4 regions of the Phyllobacterium sp. P30BS-XVII genome follow, and region 1 is predicted to be linked to each of the others. Evidence: predicted binding sites of a transcription regulator. Region 1 holds the regulator's gene; each other region holds the start of a gene.
The links. The regulator LexA, encoded in region 1, represses DNA repair genes until DNA is damaged. The targets are predictions, from matches to a motif close to TGTTCNNNNTGTGTTCNG.
Positions count from the first base shown of each region.

Region 1 (5,444 bases):
CATATTCAGCATCAGATCAAGGGGGAGCCGGGGGCAATTGCTGCGTCGCAGATCACCGGACAGCGCGACGGCATCAGTGAAGCGACGAACAATGCCATGCGGCTCAGCGGTCTGTCGCATGTCCTGTCTATATCCGGGTTCCATATGGCGCTTGTTGCGGCGATCGTCATGGGGGCCTTGCGTGCCTCGCTGGCATTCTTCCCGGAATTCTCCGCGCGATATCCGATCAAGAAGTTCTCAGCCTTTGCCGCGCTGCTGGCCTGCGCATTTTATCTGCTGCTTTCTGGTCTCGATGTTGCTGCCCAGCGCAGCTTTGTCATGCTGGCGGTGATACTCATCGCCATGATCGCGGACCGCGCGGCACTGTCATTGCGCAATGTTGCATTGGCGGCACTCGTTACAATCGCCATCGCACCACACGAAATTCTGGGACCGAGTTTTCAGATGTCCTACTCCGCCACGGCAGCGCTGATCGCATTTTATGGCTGGTGGTCCCCACGCAGAGCATTGGGGAACAGCCGGCGCAAACGCCGCAATGGTTTGCTTTTGCAATTGCCGGACAGGATCGTCGATCATATCAATGGCATCGCCATGACGTCTTTGGTCGCCGGTTCAGCCAGTGCGATCTTTGCCGTCTATCATTTCAACAATACGGCACCACTTGGTTTGATCGGCAACGCACTGGCTCTGCCTGTCATATCCATCCTTGTCATGCCCTTCGCCGTTCTGGCGTTGCTGCTCATGCCTTTCGATATGGACTGGCTGCCCTTCCGTGTCATGGAGCGGGGGATTGAACTCTTCACCATCATTGCCAATCATGTCGCGGCCCTTTCGCCCAGCGGCCATCTTGGCCCAATGCCGCAAATGAGCCTGCTGCTCCTGAGTGCGGGATTGATTGTCCTCTTGTTCCTGTCGTCGTGGCTGCGCCTGTGCAGCCTGCCACTATTGGCCGTCGGCGCGCTCGTCATGCTGCGCGCCATATCGCCGGATATTGTCATATCGGAGGATGGCAGACTGGTCGGACTGCGCAATGGCGAAATACTGATGATCAATCGGCCGCAAGGCGGCGCATTCATCCTGAACAATTGGCAGCAGGGTTATGGGCTTGCGCAGATTATCAAACCCGCCAAGGCCAATGCGCAAGCTACAGACGGAATGTTTGAATGCGCGGACAAGCTTTGTACGGCGCGCGAACCGGGAGGGCTTATCATCGCCTATACGGATAAAGCTGCATACAGGGACGCAGCCTGTAGTGAAGGAAATATTGTCGTTCTGGCCTTTGCGGGAAGGGATGTCAGCTGTAGCAATCCCGGCACATTGGTTGGTACATTGCACGATCTTGCTTTGAATGGCGCCGCGGAAATCCGCTTGGACCCGGTCACACAGGGGCCGGTCACACAGGGGTATGGGGAAGCAATGAATGCTTCCAGGATCGAACAAGCATTGGATCAAAGGTTGATCTCAGCCAGCCTGACCTATGCCATTGGGCCGCCAGACCGGCCATGGAACACTTACCGCGTTCACTCAAGAGCGGCACGCAACATGCCGGAACGTGTACATAAGCCAAAAACAAAAGCGAGCACCCCGAACAGCGATGAACGGGATGCCGGTCTGGATCAATAACGCCTGATAAGTCCGACGAGTTTACCCTGTACCTGCACGCGATCCGGTCCAAAAATCCGCGTTTCATAGGCAGGATTAGCCGCTTCAAGGGCAATCGATGCTCCCTTGCGGCGGAAACGCTTAAGGGTTGCCTCTTCATCATCAACAAGAGCCACGATGATTTCACCGGGATTGGCCGTATCGCCGCGCTTGATGACGACGGTATCGCCATCAAAAATACCCGCCTCGATCATCGAGTCGCCTTTAACTTCCAGCGCGTAATGCTCGCCGCTGCCGATCATATCCGGCGGAAGGCTCAGCATATGGGTCTGGTTCTGGATGGCGGAGATGGGCACACCCGCAGCGATCCGGCCCATGACGGGAATGCTGACATTGGCAGGCATGTCCATGTCGTTGGAAGCGCGCGGCTGCGGCTTTGGCGGTGCAACATTGCGCCCGAGACTGCCCTCGATGACGCTTGGCTCGAACTTTCTCTGGGCGTTGAGCCCCGGAGCAATGGAGTCCGGCAGGCGCAGGACTTCCAGCGCGCGTGCCCTGTTGGCAAGCCGGCGAATGAAGCCGCGTTCTTCGAGCGCAGTGATCAACCGGTGAATGCCGGATTTGGAAGCCAGATCCAGCGCATCCTTCATTTCGTCGAAGGATGGCGGGATACCCGTCTCCTTCAGACGCTCATGAATGAAGAGAAGAAGTTCATGTTGTTTACGCGTGAGCATCGGCGATCCTTTAGCAGGGAATCGGAAAAACAAAACCAGAACAAACACTATCTGTTCCAGCATTGTTCTACAAGTGCTTAATATTCCGTTGCGACTGTACTCGAAGCGTCAATACTAGCTGTATGGTGATGAAAATGGCTGAATCGAAGGCGCTTTTTGATCGATCACCAATCGGATATCACAGTATTACGACATCAATTACCCGAATCGCTAAACGCTCGCTTCAACGCCGCGGAGCGATGGGTGGTCCGCTTGACTGGCGCAGGACAAGCTCGACGGGCCATATCTCGTGGATGTTTTCAACTGGCTCGCCATCCAGCACCCGCACCAGCAGTTCAGCAATGCGCGAACCGGCGGAGCGGATCGAGGAGCGGGTTGTCGTCATGGCCGGGACCATGTTGCTGGCGTTGAGATAGGGAAAAACGTCATCATGGGCGATGACAGAGACCTCCTTGCCCAATTCATAACCCCTGGAGCGAATGGCGCGGAAGACGCCAAGCGCCGTCATCATGGAACCGGCAAGGATAGCCGTCGGATGCGGAGTGTAGGATAAAAGCCGCTGCGCCTCATGAAAACCCGTTTCATCGGAAAAGCGCTCATGCACGATGAAACGCGGATCAATGGGAAGGCCCCGTTCCACCAGCGCTTCGCGATATCCCATTTCACGGTGCTCTGAGAATGTGTGCCCCTTGAGACCGTCGATCATCGCGACATGGCGGTGCCCTAGATCAAGCAGATGCGACGTTGCCTGCCTGAATGCACCGGCATTGTCGATATCGAGCCAGGCATGCGGCGCTGTGATATTGGTGCGTCCATGCAGCACAAAGGGAAATTTCGCCTCGGTGAGCATGGCAACCCGTTCATCCATCAGGGTAGGGCCGGTTACGATAATGCCATCGACGCGCTTGCTGGAAATCAGCCGCCTGTAGGCTGCCAGTTCATCATTGTTGATGCTCGGGCTCATCAGCAGGTCCATTTCATGCAGTGAAAGCTGCTCGGCCAGACCGGAGAAAAACTCGCTTGTGTGCGGGCCAAAACGTTCACTGCGATCGCGCGGCATCAAAATGCCGATAGCACCGATGCGACCAATGGCAAGGCGGCGCGCATTGGCATTGGCACTGTAACCGAATTTGAGCGCGGCCTCGCTGACGCGCTCACGGGTTGCCTTGTTAACCTCAGGATAGCCGTTCAGGGCGCGACTGACTGTTGTCTGCGAGAGTCCCAATTGGTCGGCCAGTTCCTTAAGTTTCATGGCAGCAATCCAGTATTCAATTCGATCAGGCAAAGCAGCCAAACATTCCGGTGACCGGAACGCTATGTCCGCAGCGCAGATATGACCGCAAATAATAAACACAACCAGAGTAAAAATTCAAAGCGCTTTGAGCAATTTCTCGCAATATTGTGATCTATGGTTATCAGCCCCGAGTTTCAACAAGGGACATGCCCGCTTTTTATGATGTGAGCGTTCGGACACAATAGCTTGTTATTCAATAGTAATATTGGAAAATGATCAATCTGGGAATGTAGGGCTCCAAGGCAATAGCCAATTTGCGGCTTGACAGTTTAAAACAGCTTTGCCATTTTTCATTCAAAGCGCTTTGAATTTATGGTTTGAATGAGTTTACCAAAGCGCTTCAGGAGGAGTTTTACGAGGGGAAACTGGCGTCACCACGATGCAAGTGATCCGATTCCATCAGATTTTTGGGAGGAAATCATGAAAGCCAAATCATTTATTGCGACCCTTTTGACCACCACTTTGCTGGCGTCGGGAGCATTTGCCGCCAATCTTGCCATCGTGTCGGGTGATACGGGCAATGGACGCGAGTTTCTGCGCAGCCAGCTCGACAAGTTTGAAAAGGAAACGGGCAACAAGGTTTCAATTGTTGCCATGCCCGCCAATAGCTCCGATAATTTCGGCCAGTACCGTCTTTGGCTCGCTGCCGGAAATACCGATATTGATGTTTACCGCACCGACGTGATCTGGGCGCCGCAATTGGCCGACCAGTTTCTTGATCTGAAGCCTGCAGCCAAAGACGTTATCGACCAGCACATTCCCTCGATCATTGAAAGCCAGACCGTGGATGGCAAGCTTGTGGCTTTGCCGATGTTCACGGATGCTCCGGCGCTCTATTACCGCAAGGATCTTCTTGAGAAGTACAAGAAGCCTGTGCCAAAGACCTGGGATGAGATGGCGGCAACCGCCAAGGAAATTCAGGATGGTGAGCGCGCCGCCGGTAACAAAAGCATTTACGGCTTTGTATTTCAGGCCAATGCCTATGAAGGCCTGACCTGCAATGCGCTTGAATGGGTGAAATCATCGGGCGGCGGACAGATCATTGAGGCTGATGGCACGATCTCCATAAACAACCCCGATGCGGCCACCGCTATTGATCGGGCCAAGGGCTGGGTCGATTCAATCTCGCCAAAGGGTGTGCTCGCCTATACGGAAGAAGAGGCACGCGGTGTCTGGCAGACGGGCAATTCTGTCTTCATGCGCAATTGGCCTTACGCCTATGCGCTTGGCGGTGCCGATGGCAGCACGATCAAGGGCAAGTTCGATGTGGCACCTTTGCCAAGCGGCAAGGAAGGTCAAAATTCAGCGGCAACGCTTGGCGGCTGGAATCTTGCGGTTTCCAAATATTCGAAATCACCCGAGGAGGCGATCAAGCTTGCCATGTTCCTCGGCTCTCCCGAACAGCAGAAGGCGCGGGCGATCGCGCTTGCCAGCATGCCAACCATCAAGGCGCTGTATGACGACAAGGATGTTGCAGCAGCACAGCCGCTGATTCCAAACTGGAAAGCCGTATTTGAAAACTCGGTTCCGCGCCCCTCGGCGCCAACGAAGGTGAAATACAACGAAGTGTCCAACATGTTCTGGAGCGCCGTACACGACACATTGTCGGGCAATGGCACCGCTGCGGAAAATCTCGAGGTTCTCGAAGCCAAGCTGACCGAACTCAAAGGAGACAGCTGGTAGCTATCTGCCAGCAGAAGGGCACGGTGCGGATGGTGTTCATCACCTCCCGAACCCTGTTCGCACCGTTTGCCTGACGCTTTCGCTTCAACCAGAACCTTACGGGCCAAAACTATACGGGCAGGAATACGATT
Region 1 is NZ_JACGXO010000006.1:193,725-199,168, reverse strand. Features, by position in the region: gene FHW17_RS17735 (ComEC/Rec2 family competence protein) at 1-1,623, shown strand, start outside; gene lexA (transcriptional repressor LexA) at 1,617-2,336, opposite strand; gene FHW17_RS17725 (substrate-binding domain-containing protein) at 2,560-3,588, opposite strand; gene FHW17_RS17720 (ABC transporter substrate-binding protein) at 4,051-5,313, shown strand.

Region 2 (5,444 bases), on a different contig from region 1:
CGCGACAATGTCATCATGTCGGTGCCATGGCCGCATGCGGGCTTCATGCGTGATGTTTATCCCGGCTTTCTGCAACTTTCCGGCTTCATGAGCATGAATCTTGACCGCCATATCACGGCGCACAAGGAATTCTTCATGCATCTTGTCAAGGAAGATGGCGATTCCGCTGACAAGCACCGCGAATTCTATGACGAATATCTGGCCGTGATGGATCTGACTGCAGAATTCTATCTGCAGACGGTCGATACGGTTTTTGTCAAGCAGTCGCTGCCCAAGGGCGAGATGACCCATCGCGGCAAGCTGGTTGACCCTTCGGCAATCCGCACCGTTGCCCTTCTGACGGTTGAGGGTGAGAATGATGACATTTCCGGTGTCGGCCAGACCAAAGCCGCCCAAACCCTATGTGTAAATATCCCTGATCACATGCGCATGCACCATCTGCAGGGCAAGGTTGGCCACTACGGCGTATTCAATGGATCGCGGTTCCGTGCTGAAATTGCACCACGTATTGTCAAATTTGTTAACGATCACGCTCAGGCCAATCGCAAGAGTAACGTGACGCCGATCGGTAAACGCGTTCGCGGCTGAACACAGTTTTGGGACATAAAACAGAATTGCCGGAAGACTGGTTCTTCCGGCATCTGCTCGTTATGACCTTCAAATTATTCAATAAAACTCAATGAATTCAAATGATTGCTGATAAGGCTGTGAATTTTACACAGGCCGGACGCAACACCTTAATCTCCTGCTGGTTGCAAGTGATCGCAGCGTACAACCTTCAAATTTTCGTCAAAATCTAGGAAGTTCAAATTTTAACCATATATTAACAATGGCGGGATCGTGGCGCCATTGTGATTGACTCATATCCCCTCCCGACATTAACGTTTTGTTAACGAAGGCTGGTTGGGTTCGGAGTAAAGCATGTTCGGAGCGGTAAAGATTTTGAAGTCGATGGGGTTCGCAGCGGCATTTTTCGCTGGTGTGCTCGTCGCAAATACCGCTTCCGCAGCCGAACCTTTCATGCAGACCGGCGGCCTGACATCCCAGCCAATCGGTCATTATGAGTTCTGCAAGCGCCTGCCGGACGAGTGCTCTGTGCGCAGCCGCAACGTTGCTCCAGCCAAGATGACCCGTGATTTCTGGGAACTGATCGTCAACGTCAACAGCCATGTGAACCAGACTGTCAAGCCTTTGACGGATATGGAAATTTACGGTGTCGAGGAATATTGGGGCTATCCTGACAAGGTTGGCAATGTTGGTGATTGTGAAGACTATGTTCTGGAAAAGCGCCGCGAACTGATGCAGGCAGGCATTTCACCGGCGGATCTTCTGATCACCGTGGTGCGCAAGCCTGATGGCGAAGGTCATGCGGTTCTGACTGTACGCACCGACACCGGCGATTTCGTCCTCGATAATCTTGCAGATGGTGTCAAGAACTGGTCGGAAACCGAATATACCTACCTCAAGCGTCAGGCCACGAACAACACGGGCCGCTGGGTCAGCATCGAAGCGCCAAGCAACATTCTTGTGGGCTCGGTCCGCTAAATCGAGGCTAAAGTATTCAGGATATGCCGGATCGAAAAGTCCGGCATTTTCTTTTTGCGGATTCAGGCGGCTTGATTGGCCGTGTCCTGTGCCATGCGGTATGAAATCGCTTCCGCCACGTGAATACGCCCGACAGCCTCCGCGCCTTCCAGATCGGCCAGCGTTCGCGCAACTTTAAGGACCCTGTGATAGCCGCGTGCGGAAAAGCGCATCTGCTCCGCCGCTTGCCGTAACAGCGCTAGCCCCGCTCCATCAGGCTTGGCGACGTCTTCGATCAGCGCGACAGGGCAATGAGCATTCACTGTCACGGCAGGAATTCCCAATGCCTCGTAACGCCGCTTCTGGATGTCTCGGGCATGGGCGACCCGCACAGCAACGGATGCGCTGCTTTCGGAGGCTGGGCGATGGATGAGATCGGACGCACTGACGGCGGGAACATCAATACGAAGATCAATGCGATCAAGCAGCGGCCCGGAAACACGCGCCTGATAGTCCTGCTGGCAGCGCGGTCCTCTGGCACAGCGGTGCCCCGGTTCGCCTGCCATCCCGCAGCGGCAGGGGTTCATGGCTGCCACAAGCTGGATCTGTGCCGGATAGGAAATACGGTGATTGGCGCGGGCGATCATGCAATCACCCGTTTCAAGCGGTTGTCGCAGGGAGTCGAGCACCTGCGGTGTGAATTCCGGAAACTCATCGAGAAACAGCACGCCGCGATGTGCCAGAGAGACTTCGCCCGGCCTGGCACGAATACCGCCGCCCACCATAGCAGCCATGGAGGCGGAATGGTGCGGCGCGCGAAAGGGGCGTCGATCCGTCAGTTTACCACCCAGCAATTCACCGGCAACCGAGGCAATCATGGAGACCTCGAGAAGCTCGCGCGGCAGGAGTGGCGGCAGGATGGAGGGAAGCCGCTGCGCCAGCATGGACTTGCCTGAACCGGGAGGACCAATCATGAGGAGGTTATGACCGCCTGCGGCGGCAATCTCCAGCGCGCGCCGGGCACTTTCCTGACCTCGGATATCAGCCAGATCGGGCAAATCTGGCGCATTGGCGTGCATGGCGGGTTCAGGGCGCGACAGCACCTGATGGCCGCGAAAATGGTTGGCAAGGCTGATGAGGCTGCGCGGCGCCAGAATATCGATGTCCTCGCCTGCCCACGCCGCTTCAGGACCGCAGGGAGCGGGACAGATCAAACCACGATCCTGCCGGTTGGCGGAGATTGCTGCGGGCAGGACGCCTGCCACATGCGTGATCGTTCCATCAAGCGACAACTCGCCAAGCACGACGTAGGATTGCAGCGCATCGGCTGGCATGGCGCCAAGCCCCGCCATCAAACCCACGGCGATCGGCAGGTCGTAATGGCTACCCTCCTTCGGCAGGTCTGCCGGAGCGAGATTGACAGTCACTTTCTTCGGCGGCAGGGAAAGCCCTGAAGCATGCAGCGCCGCCTGCACGCGCTCACGGCTTTCAGCCACCGCCTTATCTGGCAGGCCGACAATGTGGATGCCCATTTTACCGGGAGAGATCATGACCTGCACATCGACAGGTTGGGCCTCAATGCCCTGAAATGCGACGGTACGCACGCGGGTGACCATCAATCGTTCCTTGAAAATATCGCGTCAAAAAATGAATAGTGCCAATAATGGCACCTCATCACAATTTGCGCGGCATGACAAGAACGTTAGGGGAACGCGAGCAAAGCAGCGCCAACGATCAGGCTGGCGTTGCTTTATCAGTTGAGGATAGGGGCAATCAGCCCCACTTCATCTCGCCCTTGGCAACCTTGGCACCAAGCTCGAGCGACGAGACATCGAGAAGGTCAGGGTAATGCGTTTTCATTGCCGAGATCAGTTCGCCGCTTGTCTTGGCTTTTTCAGCTTCGGTATTGAATGTTTCGAGATAGTCGCGGGTGAATTTCACCGCATCAACACCCTGCGGCGCATTGGTAGCCTGATGGGATGGCACAACAATCTTGGGCTTACGGGCAGTGATTTCATCAAGTGCCGCAATCCACTTCTTCCGGTCATCCGTTGTCGGTTCATCCGCAACCCAGACATGGACACCGGATGATACCAGAACGCCGCCAAAGACCGCTTCAAGGCTTGGCACCCAGAGATAGCGACGGTCTTTCAGGTCTTTGACAGTTATCACTTCTATCGTGTTGCCCTCAAGCTCAAGCGAAGCCACATCTGATGCTTCCGGGATGACCACATCTGCCAATACTTTCGGGCCATTGTCCTTGAGTTGCGGGCCCCAGACATCAAGCTTGCCCTGCACATTACCCTTGATAGCTTCGACCGTCGCGCTGGCAGCAATCACCTTTGCCTTCGGGAAAGCATCAACGATGGGACGCAGACCAAAATAGTAGTCAGGATCGCTACAGCTGACATAAATCGTCGTCAACGTCTTGCCGGTGGCCTTGATGGCATCGGCAACAACACGTCCATCGGACAGTGTAAACCCACCATCAAGCAATATCGCTTCCTTTTCACCGGTCAACAGCACGGGCGTGCGGCGAAAACCATTCTCATCCGCCTGAAAATAAGTCCATTCCAGTTTCGCAGCGGCTCTTGCAGCTAAGGTGCCGAGCGGCTGAAGAGCGGCCACAACACCGGCAGCCAGAATGGATTTCATCGTATCGCGTCTTGTCAGAAGGGTTCGCACAGTTTCATTCCTTAATCGGTTTCTCGGTGAGAGGCCGAACACTGACACGGAAAGGTTTCTTGAAAAATCCTGATCAAAGAGACAAACTGTCTGATTAAATCAGATAATAGAGCGCAACCATGCCTTCGGTCAGTTTCAATCGCTTCATCTATTTTGTCACTGTTGTCGATATGGGTTCCTTTACCGCTGCCGCAGACCGGCTTGGCGTTGCCAAAGCCGTTGTCAGTCATCAATTGTCGAAGCTGGAGGAGGAACTGGGCACGGCGCTTCTTATCCGCACCACGCGGCGATTGCGGGCGACCGAGGCAGGACGCCGGTTCTATGAACGTTGTATTATTGTCCTGCGCGAAGCGGAGAATGCGATTGATGAGGTTTCATCCGAGACGGGTACACCCGCGGGAACACTCATGCTGACTGCGCCGCTGGATTATGGCGCGAAAATCGTGGCGCCAGCCGTGGCGCTATATATTGAGCGTTATCCGCAGATGAAGGTCGATCTGAAATTCACCGACGTCAAATTCGATCTGGTCGATAACGAACTGGACCTGTCGATCCGTGTCGGCTGGCTGGAGGATTCCAGCGCGCAGGCCCGGCGCATCGGCACCTTCGAACAGCATCTCGTCTGTTCGCCCGCCTATGCCGCACGAATGCGTTCTGCCAATCATCCGGAAGCTCTGGAAGACGCCAAATGGATCGCCAATGGCGCGTTGAAGGAGCCGCTGCGCTGGTTGTTTTCAAGCGCGGACAAAACCGTGACTATATCAGGCAAGCCCGTTGTGACTGCCAATGGCACCGAAGCCAGCTATGTCTGCGTGCTGGCGGGCATCGGGCTTGCCGTTATGCCCGACTATCAGGTGGCTGATGATATTGCCGGTGGCCGGTTGGTGCGGGTATTGCCGGAATGGTCACTACCATCCGGCGGAATTCATGCGGTTTATCCACCGGCAAAGTTCCGGCCGGCGCGCGTGCGCGCCTTTGTCGATATTCTTGAAGCGATGGAACGTGAACGGCGCAGTTAGCGCCGCTTGGCCTCCACCGCGTCCCAGAACAGCGCTGCAATATCGGCGCCGCCAAAGCGCTTCACTTCGCGCACGCCGGTGGGCGACGTGACGTTGATCTCGGTCATGTAGTCACCGATGACATCGATACCGACGAGGATGAAGCCGCGTTCACGCAAAGAGGGGCCGATGCGCGCGCAAATCTCACGTTCGCGCTCGGTCAGCTCGGTCTTTTCT
Region 2 is NZ_JACGXO010000001.1:596,578-602,021, reverse strand. Features, by position in the region: gene phaZ (polyhydroxyalkanoate depolymerase) at 1-588, shown strand, start outside; gene FHW17_RS02935 (transglutaminase-like cysteine peptidase) at 922-1,545, shown strand; gene FHW17_RS02930 (YifB family Mg chelatase-like AAA ATPase) at 1,608-3,140, opposite strand; gene FHW17_RS02925 (MBL fold metallo-hydrolase) at 3,298-4,179, opposite strand; gene FHW17_RS02920 (LysR family transcriptional regulator) at 4,329-5,228, shown strand; gene gshB (glutathione synthase) at 5,225-5,444, opposite strand, start outside.
Region 2: FHW17_RS02930 (YifB family Mg chelatase-like AAA ATPase) is a predicted target of LexA. The motif match lies at 3,220-3,237, and genes of this name have one in related genera.

Region 3 (5,444 bases), on a different contig from region 1:
TCCCAGAACAAGGCTGAGGCCGCGCAGAAGGCTGGCAAGTTCAAGGATGAAATCGTTCCCTTCACGGTCAAGACCCGCAAGGGTGACGTGATTGTCGCTGATGATGAATATATCCGCCATGGTGCCACGCTGGATTCCCTCGCAAAATTGAAGCCAGCCTTTGACAAGGAAGGCACAGTGACCGCAGGCAATGCGTCCGGTCTGAACGATGGCGCCGCTGCGGTTGTTCTCATGAGTGAAGAGGAAGCCAAGCGCCGCAATGTAAAGCCATTGGCGCGCATTGTATCCTGGGCAACGGCAGGTGTTGACCCTTCAATCATGGGTACGGGCCCCATTCCCGCATCGCGCAAGGCATTGGAAAAGGCTGGATGGAAGGTGGAGGACCTCGATCTGGTTGAAGCCAATGAGGCATTTGCTGCGCAGGCACTTTCCGTCAACAAGGATCTCGGGCTCAATCCTGATATCGTCAATGTCAATGGTGGTGCCATTGCCATCGGCCATCCAATCGGCGCATCGGGTGCCCGCGTTCTCAATACGCTGCTCTTCGAACTGAAGCGCCGCAACGGCACAAAGGGCCTTGCCACGCTTTGCATTGGCGGCGGCATGGGCGTTGCCCTGTGCATTGAGCGCACAAAAGACTGATCTGTAAAAATAAGCTCCGGTCCGGTGAAAATCGGATCGGTGTCCTGGCAGCACTAAATTTCCGGACAGCTGCTCCGTCTCTTTTTCAACAACACTGACTTTGAAATCCAACATGCATTAGGGAGGGGAAATATGACCAAAACGGCAATCGTTACGGGTGGAACACGTGGTATCGGCGCAGCCATATCCGTGGCTCTGAAAGCGGCAGGTTACAAGGTCGCGGCAAATTACGCTGGCAATGACGATGCGGCGAAGAAATTTACGGAGAAGACCGGCATTGCGACTTATAAGTGGGATGTTTCCAACTATGAGGAATGTGCGGCAGGTATCGCCAAGATCGAAGCGGATCTTGGTCCGGTTTCCGTACTGGTCAATAATGCGGGTATCACCCGTGATGCCATGTTCCACAAGATGACGCCGGGCCAGTGGGGCGAGGTGATCAATACCAATCTCACCGGCCTCTTTAACATGACCCATCCTGTTTGGACGGGTATGCGCGACCGCAAATTCGGCCGGGTGATCAATATTTCCTCGATCAACGGTCAGAAAGGTCAGGCCGGGCAGGCCAATTATTCCGCGGCCAAGGCGGGTGATATTGGCTTCACCAAGGCATTGGCGCAGGAAGGTGCTCGTGCGGGCATCACCGTTAATGCCATCTGCCCCGGCTATATCGGAACAGAAATGGTGCGGGCTATCGACGAGAAGGTTCTCAACGAGCGTATCATTCCACAAATCCCGGTCGGTCGTCTGGGTGAACCGGAAGAAATCGCGCGCTGTGTCGTGTTCCTCGCTTCTGATGATGCGGGTTTCATCACAGGCTCGACACTATCAGCCAATGGCGGGCAGTATTTCAGCTGATCCGAAGTTAAATCGAATGACGCCGCAGGCTGGAGACAGTCTGCGGCGTTTCTATTTTCTGCGCCGGTGATTCCCGTTTCTACGATCAGAGGTTAACGGTTTTGCCTGAATCTTGTCCTATTTCAGTTCACCATCAGAGGCGATTGGTGCGAGTCCCGCTCGAGTCGCACAAGATGTAGCCGTGAACAAAACGGGAAAACGAATAAAGCGCTGATTCGTCGCTGATTCGTTCTGGCTTTGATCATAATGTTAACGGAAAAGGCCATTTGAGCCTTGCGTGGTTTAACTAAGTGTAAGGAAATATTACTGTTTTCTTAATTCGACCAGAGACCGGCGCCATATGGTTGGACTTGCAAAGTCACGAAATTTCAAAGGTTAATACGGGAACGCAGATTCAAGGGATTCTCACGATCATCGATTCAGCATCTTGTACGACTCTCGTCGTAGAAAACTAGATATGGCCGTGAACAAAGCAGGAATCTGGTCCTATAGCTGATTCGTCGCTGATTCGTTCTGCTCGCGTTCTATTTCTTAATGGAACACTCCGTGAATCGGTTCGCAATTGTTTATCTTGAGGTCGCCGCATACTTTCTGTCTGATACCGATAATGCTATCGGATAGTGCATGCCCGGCATGCCTTGCTGGTTTTGGTAAGGCCGTCGTGCCGGTGTTGGATATTTTTGATGAACCTTATGCCTACCCCCGAACTTCCTCTGATCCTGAGCGGTCGTGACGTCACCGCCGTTTTGGGGCCGACGAACACGGGCAAGACTCACCTCGCCATTGAGCGGATGCTGGCGCACCAGACAGGCATGATTGGCCTGCCACTGCGCCTGCTGGCGCGCGAAGTCTATAATCGTGTGGCCGAACGGGTCGGGCTTGCCAATGTTGCGCTGATAACAGGCGAAGAAAAGATTCAGCCACCCGGCGCGCGTTATGCGGTTTGTACTGTCGAGGCGATGCCACGTCAGACTGATGTGGACTTCGTTGCCATTGATGAGGTTCAGCTCGCCAATGATCTTGAACGCGGCCATATCTTTACAGACCGCATCCTGCATCTGCGTGGGCGTCAGGAAACGCTGCTGCTGGGCGCGGCAACCATGCGCGGCATACTGGAAAAGCTGCTGCGCGGCATTTCCGTCGTCACGCGTCCGCGCCTGTCCAATCTCGCTTATGCGGGCTCCAAGAAAATCACACGCCTGCCACCGCGCACGGCCATCGTCGCCTTTGCTGCCGATGAAGTCTATTCCATCGCCGAACTGATCCGCCGCCAGAATGGCGGTGCAGCTGTGGTTATGGGGGCTTTGAGCCCGCGCACCCGCAATGCGCAGGTGGATCTCTATCAATCGGGCGATGTGGATTATCTGGTGGCGACCGATGCGATTGGCATGGGGCTCAATCTCGACGTTGATCATGTCGCTTTCGCACAGGACCGCAAATTTGACGGTTATCAGTTCCGCGATCTGTCGCCGGGCGAAATTGGCCAGATTGCCGGGCGTGCCGGTCGGCATTTGCGCGATGGTACATTTGGCGTCACCGGGCAGGTCTCCGGTTTTTCCGAAGAGCTGGTACAGCGGGTGGAATCGCACAATTTCGATTCGGTCAAGATTTTGCAGTGGCGCACGGCACGGTTTGACTTTTCCAGTATCGATGCATTGAAGCGGTCGATTGATACGCCCGCACCGGTTGAGGGACTGACACGTGCGCTACCTGCGGTGGATCAGCAGGCGCTCGAATATCTGTCAAAAGACCCTGATATTGCCCCGCTGGCCAATACGCCGGAACGGGTGGCATTGCTTTGGGATGTCTGCGCCTTGCCGGACTACCGGAAAATTGCGCCTGCTCAGCACGCCGATATCATCGCATCGATCTATACAGACCTCGTGAAACATGGTCATGTCAACGAAACCTACATGGGCGAACAGGTGCATCGGGCTGATACGACCGATGGCGATATTGATGCTTTGTCGCGAAGGATCGCCCAGATCAGAACCTGGACTTTTGTGTCTCATCGGCCCGGATGGCTGGCAGATCAGGCACATTGGCAAGAAAAGACGCGTGAAATTGAGGACAGATTATCAGATGCACTGCATGAACGGTTGACGAAACGCTTCGTAGACCGCAGGACAAGCGTGCTTATGAGGCGCCTGAGAGAGAATACAATGCTAGAAGCCGAAATTAGCCCTGCCGGGGACGTTGTTGTCGAAGGGCACCATGTTGGACGTTTGGATGGATTCCGTTTTACGACGGACAGCCAGATTGATGGAACCGATGCAAAAGCCGTGAAGGCCGCTGCACAGAAAGCCTTGGCGACAGAGTTCGACAATCGCGCCGAGCGCTTTGCCGCCTCCGCGAATGGCGATTTCGCTCTTGCCTCGGATGGGACGTTGCGCTGGATTGGCGCGCCTGTTGCCTCCGTGGTCTCGGGCGAACAGCCATTGAAGCCCCGCGCGGTGCTTCTGGCCGATGAGCAGTTGACGGGACCGGCACGCGACAAGGTCGCTGCCCGTGTTGACCGCTTCCTTGCCCATCATGTGGATACGGTGCTCAAACCGCTCGTCGATCTTGCCAATGCCGATGCGCTGGTGGGGATCACGCGGGGACTGGCGTTTCAGCTGGTTGAAAACTTTGGCGTGTTGCAGCGCCGGGATGTGGCCGAGGACGTTCGCGGTCTCGATCAGGATTCGCGCGCAGCGCTCCGCCGTCTTGGCGTGCGCTTCGGTGCCTATCATGTTTTCCTGCCTGCCTTGCTCAAGCCTGCGCCCGCGGGTCTTCTGACGCTGCTATGGGCGCTCAAGGAAGATGCCAAGGATCGTCCGGGTTACGGCGATGTCGTGCAGGTGCTTTCCGCAGGTCGCACGTCGGTTGTAACCGATCCTGCTTTCGATCCATCCTTTTACCGCCTTGGCGGGTACAGGCTGCTCGGACGACGCGCAGTGCGCATCGATATTCTCGAGCGTCTGGCTGATCTTATCCGTCCGGCACTGGCGTGGAAGCCGGGTGTGGGAACACGGCCCGATGGCGCTTATGATGGCACCCGTTTTGTCGTTACACCTGCGATGATGTCCATTCTCGGTGCAACTGCCGACGATATGGAAGAAATCCTGAAGAATCTTGGCTATCGCTCGGAAGCAACAGATGCGACCGTGGTATCCGCCAAGGTTGCCGAGCTTGATGCCGTCGCCCAGACAACTGCGCCGCAGGAAACGGCAAAAGCTGCGTCAACCACTCCAGCAGCTGAACCGGTCGGCGATCCGATTGTCAAACCAGTGGTTGAGGCTGTGGAAGCGGTTGCGGTTGCGGTGGCAGAAGAAGCATCCGCGCCTGTTGCTGAAACTGCGGCAGCTCCTGCAGTTGCGGAAGAGGCTCCCAAGCCTGTTCTTCTCTGGCGTCAGGCTCCCCGCTTTGAAGGCCGCCACAACAACAATAATCGCCGTTCGCAGGGTGCGCGTGAGAATCAGCGTGAGCCGCAGGCTCGCAATGGCAACGCACCGGGTGAAGAGCGCCAAGGTCGCCCGAACCGCAATGCCGGTCCGCAGGGCGAGCAGCGCGGCGAGCGCAGGGATTTCCGTGGCAAGGGCAGCAAGCCTGTTGGAGCTGACCGCTTCAAGCAGGATGGCGGCAAGCCATCCGGTAAACCTCAGCAGCACGGTAAGCGGCCGGAACGTGAAGAGCGGCCGGTCAAGATCGACATGGACTCCCCCTTCGCCAAATTGCTGGCGTTGAAGGAGCAGATGAAGAAGTGAGGTTTTGCCTCTAAATGACGGGAACGGACCGGCAGCGCGTCGACAAGTGGCTGTTTTTTGCACGGGTGGTTAAATCCCGTTCCCTGGCGGCAAAACTGGCATCGGGCGGGAATGTCCGGGTCAATAAGGACAAGATCGATCAGCCATCACACGGGGTCAAACCCGGTGATGTGCTGACAATCACCCTGGACAGACGCA
Region 3 is NZ_JACGXO010000001.1:957,133-962,576, forward strand. Features, by position in the region: gene FHW17_RS04745 (acetyl-CoA C-acetyltransferase) at 1-642, shown strand, start outside; gene FHW17_RS04750 (beta-ketoacyl-ACP reductase) at 775-1,500, shown strand; gene FHW17_RS04755 (helicase-related protein) at 2,184-5,246, shown strand; gene FHW17_RS04760 (RNA-binding S4 domain-containing protein) at 5,261-5,444, shown strand, end outside.
Region 3: FHW17_RS04755 (helicase-related protein) is a predicted target of LexA. The motif match lies at 2,010-2,027, and genes of this name have one in related genera.

Region 4 (5,444 bases), on a different contig from region 1:
ATCCGTAACAGCGAAGACCGCTATCTCCTGATTGCTCTTCCCGGTTTCGACTATTGGCCCGTCCTGATTTTCAGGGCGGGTTTTGTTGGGTGGTCAGGAAAAACCGTTAGCCATCATTTGTTTCCATGGTCTAAGCTTCTCATGCAAAGCGTTGGGAGGCGTATATGGGTGGTGGAATTTTTGATCGTGATCTTGAGCGCAATGCGGCCAATTACCAGCCGCTGACGCCGCTGACCTATCTGGAACGGGCAGCGCGGGTTTACCCGTCGAGAACGGCGATCATTCACGGCTCTCAACGTTATGACTATGGCACGTTCTATCGCCGTACCCGCCAGTTGGCGTCGGCGCTGTCCCGTCGCGGGATCGGCAAGGGCGATACTGTTACAGTAATGCTTTCGAATACGCCGCCGATGCTGGAAGCGCATTTCGGTGTGCCCATGACCAAGGCCGTGCTGCATTCGGTCAATACGCGGCTCGATGCGGCGGTGATCGCCTTCCAGCTTGACCATGCGGAAACCAAGATCGCCATTGTCGACACGGAATTCTCTGCGGTTTTCCGCGAGGCTCTCGCACTCGCCAAAGTCAAACCACTGGTCATTCATTTCGTCGATACGGAATATCCAGATGATGCGCCCTATCCGCAGGGTGAGCCGTTCGGTGAGATCGATTACGAGGCTTTCGTTGCGAGCGGCGACCCTGACTATGCATGGTCAATGCCCGATGATGAATGGGATTCCATCACGCTCAACTATACGTCGGGCACGACAGGCGATCCAAAGGGCGTGGTCTATCATCATCGCGGCGCGGCGCTGATGGGCTATGGCAATGTGGTGGCATCCGGCATGGGGCGTTATCCCGTCTATCTGTGGACCCTGCCGATGTTCCACTGCAATGGCTGGTGCTTTCCATGGACGCTCGCCTTGCAATTCGGCACCCATGTCTGCCTGCGCTGGGTCCGGGCAAAGCCGATTTATGATGCGATTGCCGATCTTGGCGTAACACATCTCTGTGGTGCGCCCATCGTCATGTCTGTGCTGATCAACGCGGCTGAAAAGGACAAGCGCGAATTCCCGCAAACAGTAACCTTCAATACAGCCGCAGCACCGCCGCCGGAATCCATTCTGGCCGGTATGGCTGATGCAGGGTTTGCGGTCACGCATCTCTATGGCCTGACGGAAACCTATGGTCCTGCGGTCGTCAATGAATGGCAGGATGAGTGGGATGCGCTGGAAGCCTCCTCCCGTACCGCCAAGAAGGCACGTCAAGGTGTGCGTTATGCCTCGCTTGAGGACCTCGCTGTGCTTGATCCTGAAACCATGCAGCCGGTGCCTGCCGATGGCGAGACGATCGGCGAGGTCATGTTCCGTGGCAATATTGTCATGAAGGGATATCTGAAAAACCGGCAAGCCAGCGATGCAGCTTTTTCCGGTGGATGGTTTCATTCCGGCGATCTCGGCGTCATGTATCCTGATGGCTATATCCAGCTGAAGGATCGCTCCAAGGATATTATCATTTCCGGCGGCGAGAACATTTCCTCCATCGAAGTCGAAGATGCCCTTTACAAGTTTCCTGCTGTGGGTGCCTGCGCCGTCGTGGCGCGGCCGGATGATAAATGGGGCGAGACACCGCTTGCCTTCGTGGAACTCAAGCCGGGGCAGGTGGCGACAGAGGAAGAATTGATCGCCCATTGCCGGACATTGCTTGCCCGTTTCAAGGTGCCAAGGCATGTGCTTTTCGAGGCAATACCGAAGACATCGACCGGAAAAATCCAAAAGTTTGAACTGCGAAAGCGGGCAAAACTGATGGGAAGCTGATTGCTTGATGCAACCTTTTGGATGCGGATGGTTTCAACTTCAATGTCGGCATTAACCGCTTGTTAAGCATTACAAGCTATAAATTGATCATCCAGTTTTCTGGATTCTTACCAAGTGGTTTGGCCACTTTGTTTGACGCCTCCCTGTTAGACTCCTGAGAGCCGCCACGTTTTGCGGCTCTTTTTTTTATGTTCATATCTATCCGGCGGCCCTGACGTTAACCCTTTATTAAGGATAAACTTGCGCTCATGTGTGCATGCGGGCAGGTTGCTGGGGAATACCGCCCGTTGACCGTTGTGGTGCCCCGCTTGCTGTCCCAGTAAGAGAGCGCTGCTTTGAGAATCAGCGGATTTTTAATGACAGGGCATGAAATGGCTGAACGGGAATATTACGCTGACAATACAATCCGGCTGGCCGATCGCATGGTCCGCTCGGAAACGTTCAATCATATCTATGATGAAGGCATGAGCCTTGTTGAGGAAGCTGCTGCCTATCTCGACGGGGAAGGCCGCGCCGAAGCCAAACGCTTGAGCCGTATTGCGGCAACGCTTTATGCCGCCGAATCAATGCGTCTGACCACACGTCTGATGCAGGTTGCCTCATGGCTATTGCTGCAACGGGCCTCGCGCAGCGGAGAAATGACGCAGGAACAGGTTCTGTCGGAGAAGGCGAAAGTCCGCCTCGATACGGAATCAGCACCGGAAGATGTGGAAGGTTGGGATGAAATCCCCTTCGACTATTGCGATCTCGTCCATCGTTCACTGCGCTTGCAGGCCCGTGTCAGGCAGATGGATGACGAAATTTATAATGAGGGCGCCAGCACCGGCCCAAGGCGGGCGCTGACGACCAATCCTGTTTCCGACCAGATCAGCCTGCTCGCCACAGCTTTCGCCCATCGCTAATCCCTTTCCGCAGAGCAATTCTGTTTAGGCTGGAAGGGCTCTGGCATATGATAATCGTGTACAACATATAGATTTGTTTCTCTTTTGTTCACCTTTCTGCTGTCAAGTTCCCTGACAGCTCGATAAGGTCTCGACATGAAAGAAGCGATTCGCATCATTGGAATTGATCCCGGCCTGCGGCGTACCGGATGGGGTATCATTGAAACGCTCGGTAATTCCCTGCGTTTCGTGGCAGCCGGCACAGTCCTTTCCGATGCAAAACTTGATCTTGCATCGCGGCTTTGCCAGTTGCATGACGGACTTGTCGGGATCATTCACGGCCAGATGCCGCATGAGGCAGCCGTTGAACATACATTCGTCAACAAGGATGCCACCGCGACACTGAAACTCGGTCAGGCACGCGGTATTGCCCTGCTTGTTCCTGCACTGGCTGGATTGCCGGTTGCCGAATATGCGCCCAACGCGGTCAAGAAAGCGGTGATCGGTGTCGGGCATGGAGAAAAGCAGCAGATTCACATGATGGTGAAGGTGCTGATGCCCAAGGCGACATTCGATACGGATGATGCGGCGGATGCGCTGGCGGTTGCTATCTGTCATGCGCATCACAGACAGAGCGCCATTGGCCGGATTGCCATCGAACAGAAACTGGCGGCACAGCTATGATTGGAAAACTGAAGGGCACTGTTGATGAGATTGCCGAGGATCATGTGATCCTTGACGTGCATGGGGTGGGCTATGTCGCCTATTGCTCGGCGCGAACGCTGTCGAACATGCCCGCGCCCGGCGAAGCAGCAGTGCTTCTGATTGAAACCTATGTGCGGGAAGATCTGATCCGCCTGTTCGGGTTCGGTACTGCGCTGGAGCGCGAATGGTTCCGCCTGTTGCAGAGCGTGCAGGGTATCGGTGCCAAGGTGGCCTTGAGCGTTCTCGGGACCTTGACGCCCTCCGATCTCGCCAATGCCATTGCGCTGCGCGATATTGCGATGGTGAGCCGCGCACCGGGTGTCGGCAAGAAAGTGGCCGAGCGCATTGTCATAGAGCTGAAAAACAAGGCGCCTGCCTTTGCCGGTGAAGCTATGGGCACAATTGGTCTCAAGCAGGAGCTGGGTGAGGGCGTTGCCCCCGCCCCGGTTGCCGATGCGGTTTCGGCGTTGACCAATCTTGGCTATTCCCGCGATCAGGCTGCCAATGCGATTGCTGCAGCGCTCCGGGATGCGGGCGAAGATGCTGATTCCGCCAAGCTGATCCGTTTGGGTTTGAAGGAACTTTCCCGGTGATACGGTTGCCTGATCAAGCGCGCTATGCGAGGACATCCGCATGAGTGATGTCAGCCGATTGATAACCCCCGACAAACGCGGCGAAGATGCCGATACGTCGCTGCGCCCGCAAACACTGAATGATTTTGTCGGGCAGGCGGCAGCGCGGGCCAATCTGAAAGTTTTTATCGAAGCTGCCAAGTCACGCGGTGAGGCGCTGGATCACGTATTGTTTGTCGGGCCGCCCGGTCTTGGCAAGACGACGCTGGCGCAGATCATGGCCAAGGAGCTTGGCGTCAATTTCCGCTCGACATCCGGACCGGTGATTGCCAAAGCGGGCGATCTGGCGGCGCTTTTGACCAACCTTGAAGAGAATGACGTTCTCTTCATCGATGAAATCCATCGTCTTAATCCGGCAGTGGAAGAAATTCTCTACCCAGCCATGGAAGATTATCAGCTCGATCTGATCATCGGTGAAGGTCCTGCCGCGCGTTCGGTCAAGATTGATCTGGCCAAATTCACGCTGGTCGCGGCGACGACGCGTCTCGGGCTTTTGACAACACCCTTGCGCGATCGCTTCGGCATTCCTGTCCGGCTCAATTTCTATACGGTTGAGGAATTGGAGCATATCGTCCGGCGCGGTGCCCGCATCATGGGTATCGGCATGACCGATGATGGCGCGCTGGAAGTTGCGCGCCGGGCTCGCGGTACGCCGCGCATTGCCGGACGGCTTTTACGCCGGGTGCGGGATTTCGCCATTGTGGACGGCAAGGATTCCATTGACCGCCAGACCGCCGATTCCGCGCTGTTGCGGCTTGAAGTGGATGCATTGGGACTTGACCAACTTGACCGGCGTTATCTCTCAATGATTGCCCATAATTTCGGTGGCGGACCTGTTGGTATTGAAACCATTGCGGCGGGGCTTTCCGAGCCGCGTGATGCCATCGAGGATATTATCGAGCCCTATCTCATCCAGCAGGGCTTTATCCAGCGCACCCCGCGCGGACGCGTGCTGACCGCCAATGCGTGGAAGCATCTGGGCCTGAATGCACCTGCGGAGATCATCCAGCAGCAGATCAGCATGTTTCAGGAAGATGAGGATTAGGGCTGGATTTGTTCGTTTGGTCGATGGTGGCTGTATAATGATGGTTCGTGGTTCGACAAGCTCACCATGAGGGAGAGGGGTGATGAAAGGGAGCTAAATTCTGCTCCCTTTTTGATCTGCAATGTTTGTGATCTGAAATATCGGCGATTATCGTTGCAACACTTTCCCTCATGGTGAGCTTGTCGAACCACGAACCACGGGAACATCCATCACCGTCCCCTCAATCCCAACCCCTTCAAAATAACTGGATCAAGCTGGCGCTTGTCATCATCAAGGGTGATGCCGAAAGCACCGCCCCATGACCAGACCGACCACGGAAAGCCGCGTTGTTGTGCTGCCTGTGTCATATCCCTGAGATAGGCGGCGC
Region 4 is NZ_JACGXO010000001.1:1,042,515-1,047,958, forward strand. Features, by position in the region: gene opgC (OpgC domain-containing protein) at 1-31, shown strand, start outside; gene FHW17_RS05195 (acyl-CoA synthetase) at 165-1,814, shown strand; gene FHW17_RS05200 (DUF1465 family protein) at 2,171-2,716, shown strand; gene ruvC (crossover junction endodeoxyribonuclease RuvC) at 2,852-3,379, shown strand; gene ruvA (Holliday junction branch migration protein RuvA) at 3,376-3,993, shown strand; gene ruvB (Holliday junction branch migration DNA helicase RuvB) at 4,034-5,077, shown strand; gene FHW17_RS05220 (cellulase family glycosylhydrolase) at 5,287-5,444, opposite strand, start outside.
Region 4: ruvC (crossover junction endodeoxyribonuclease RuvC) is a predicted target of LexA. The motif match lies at 2,791-2,808, and genes of this name have one in related genera.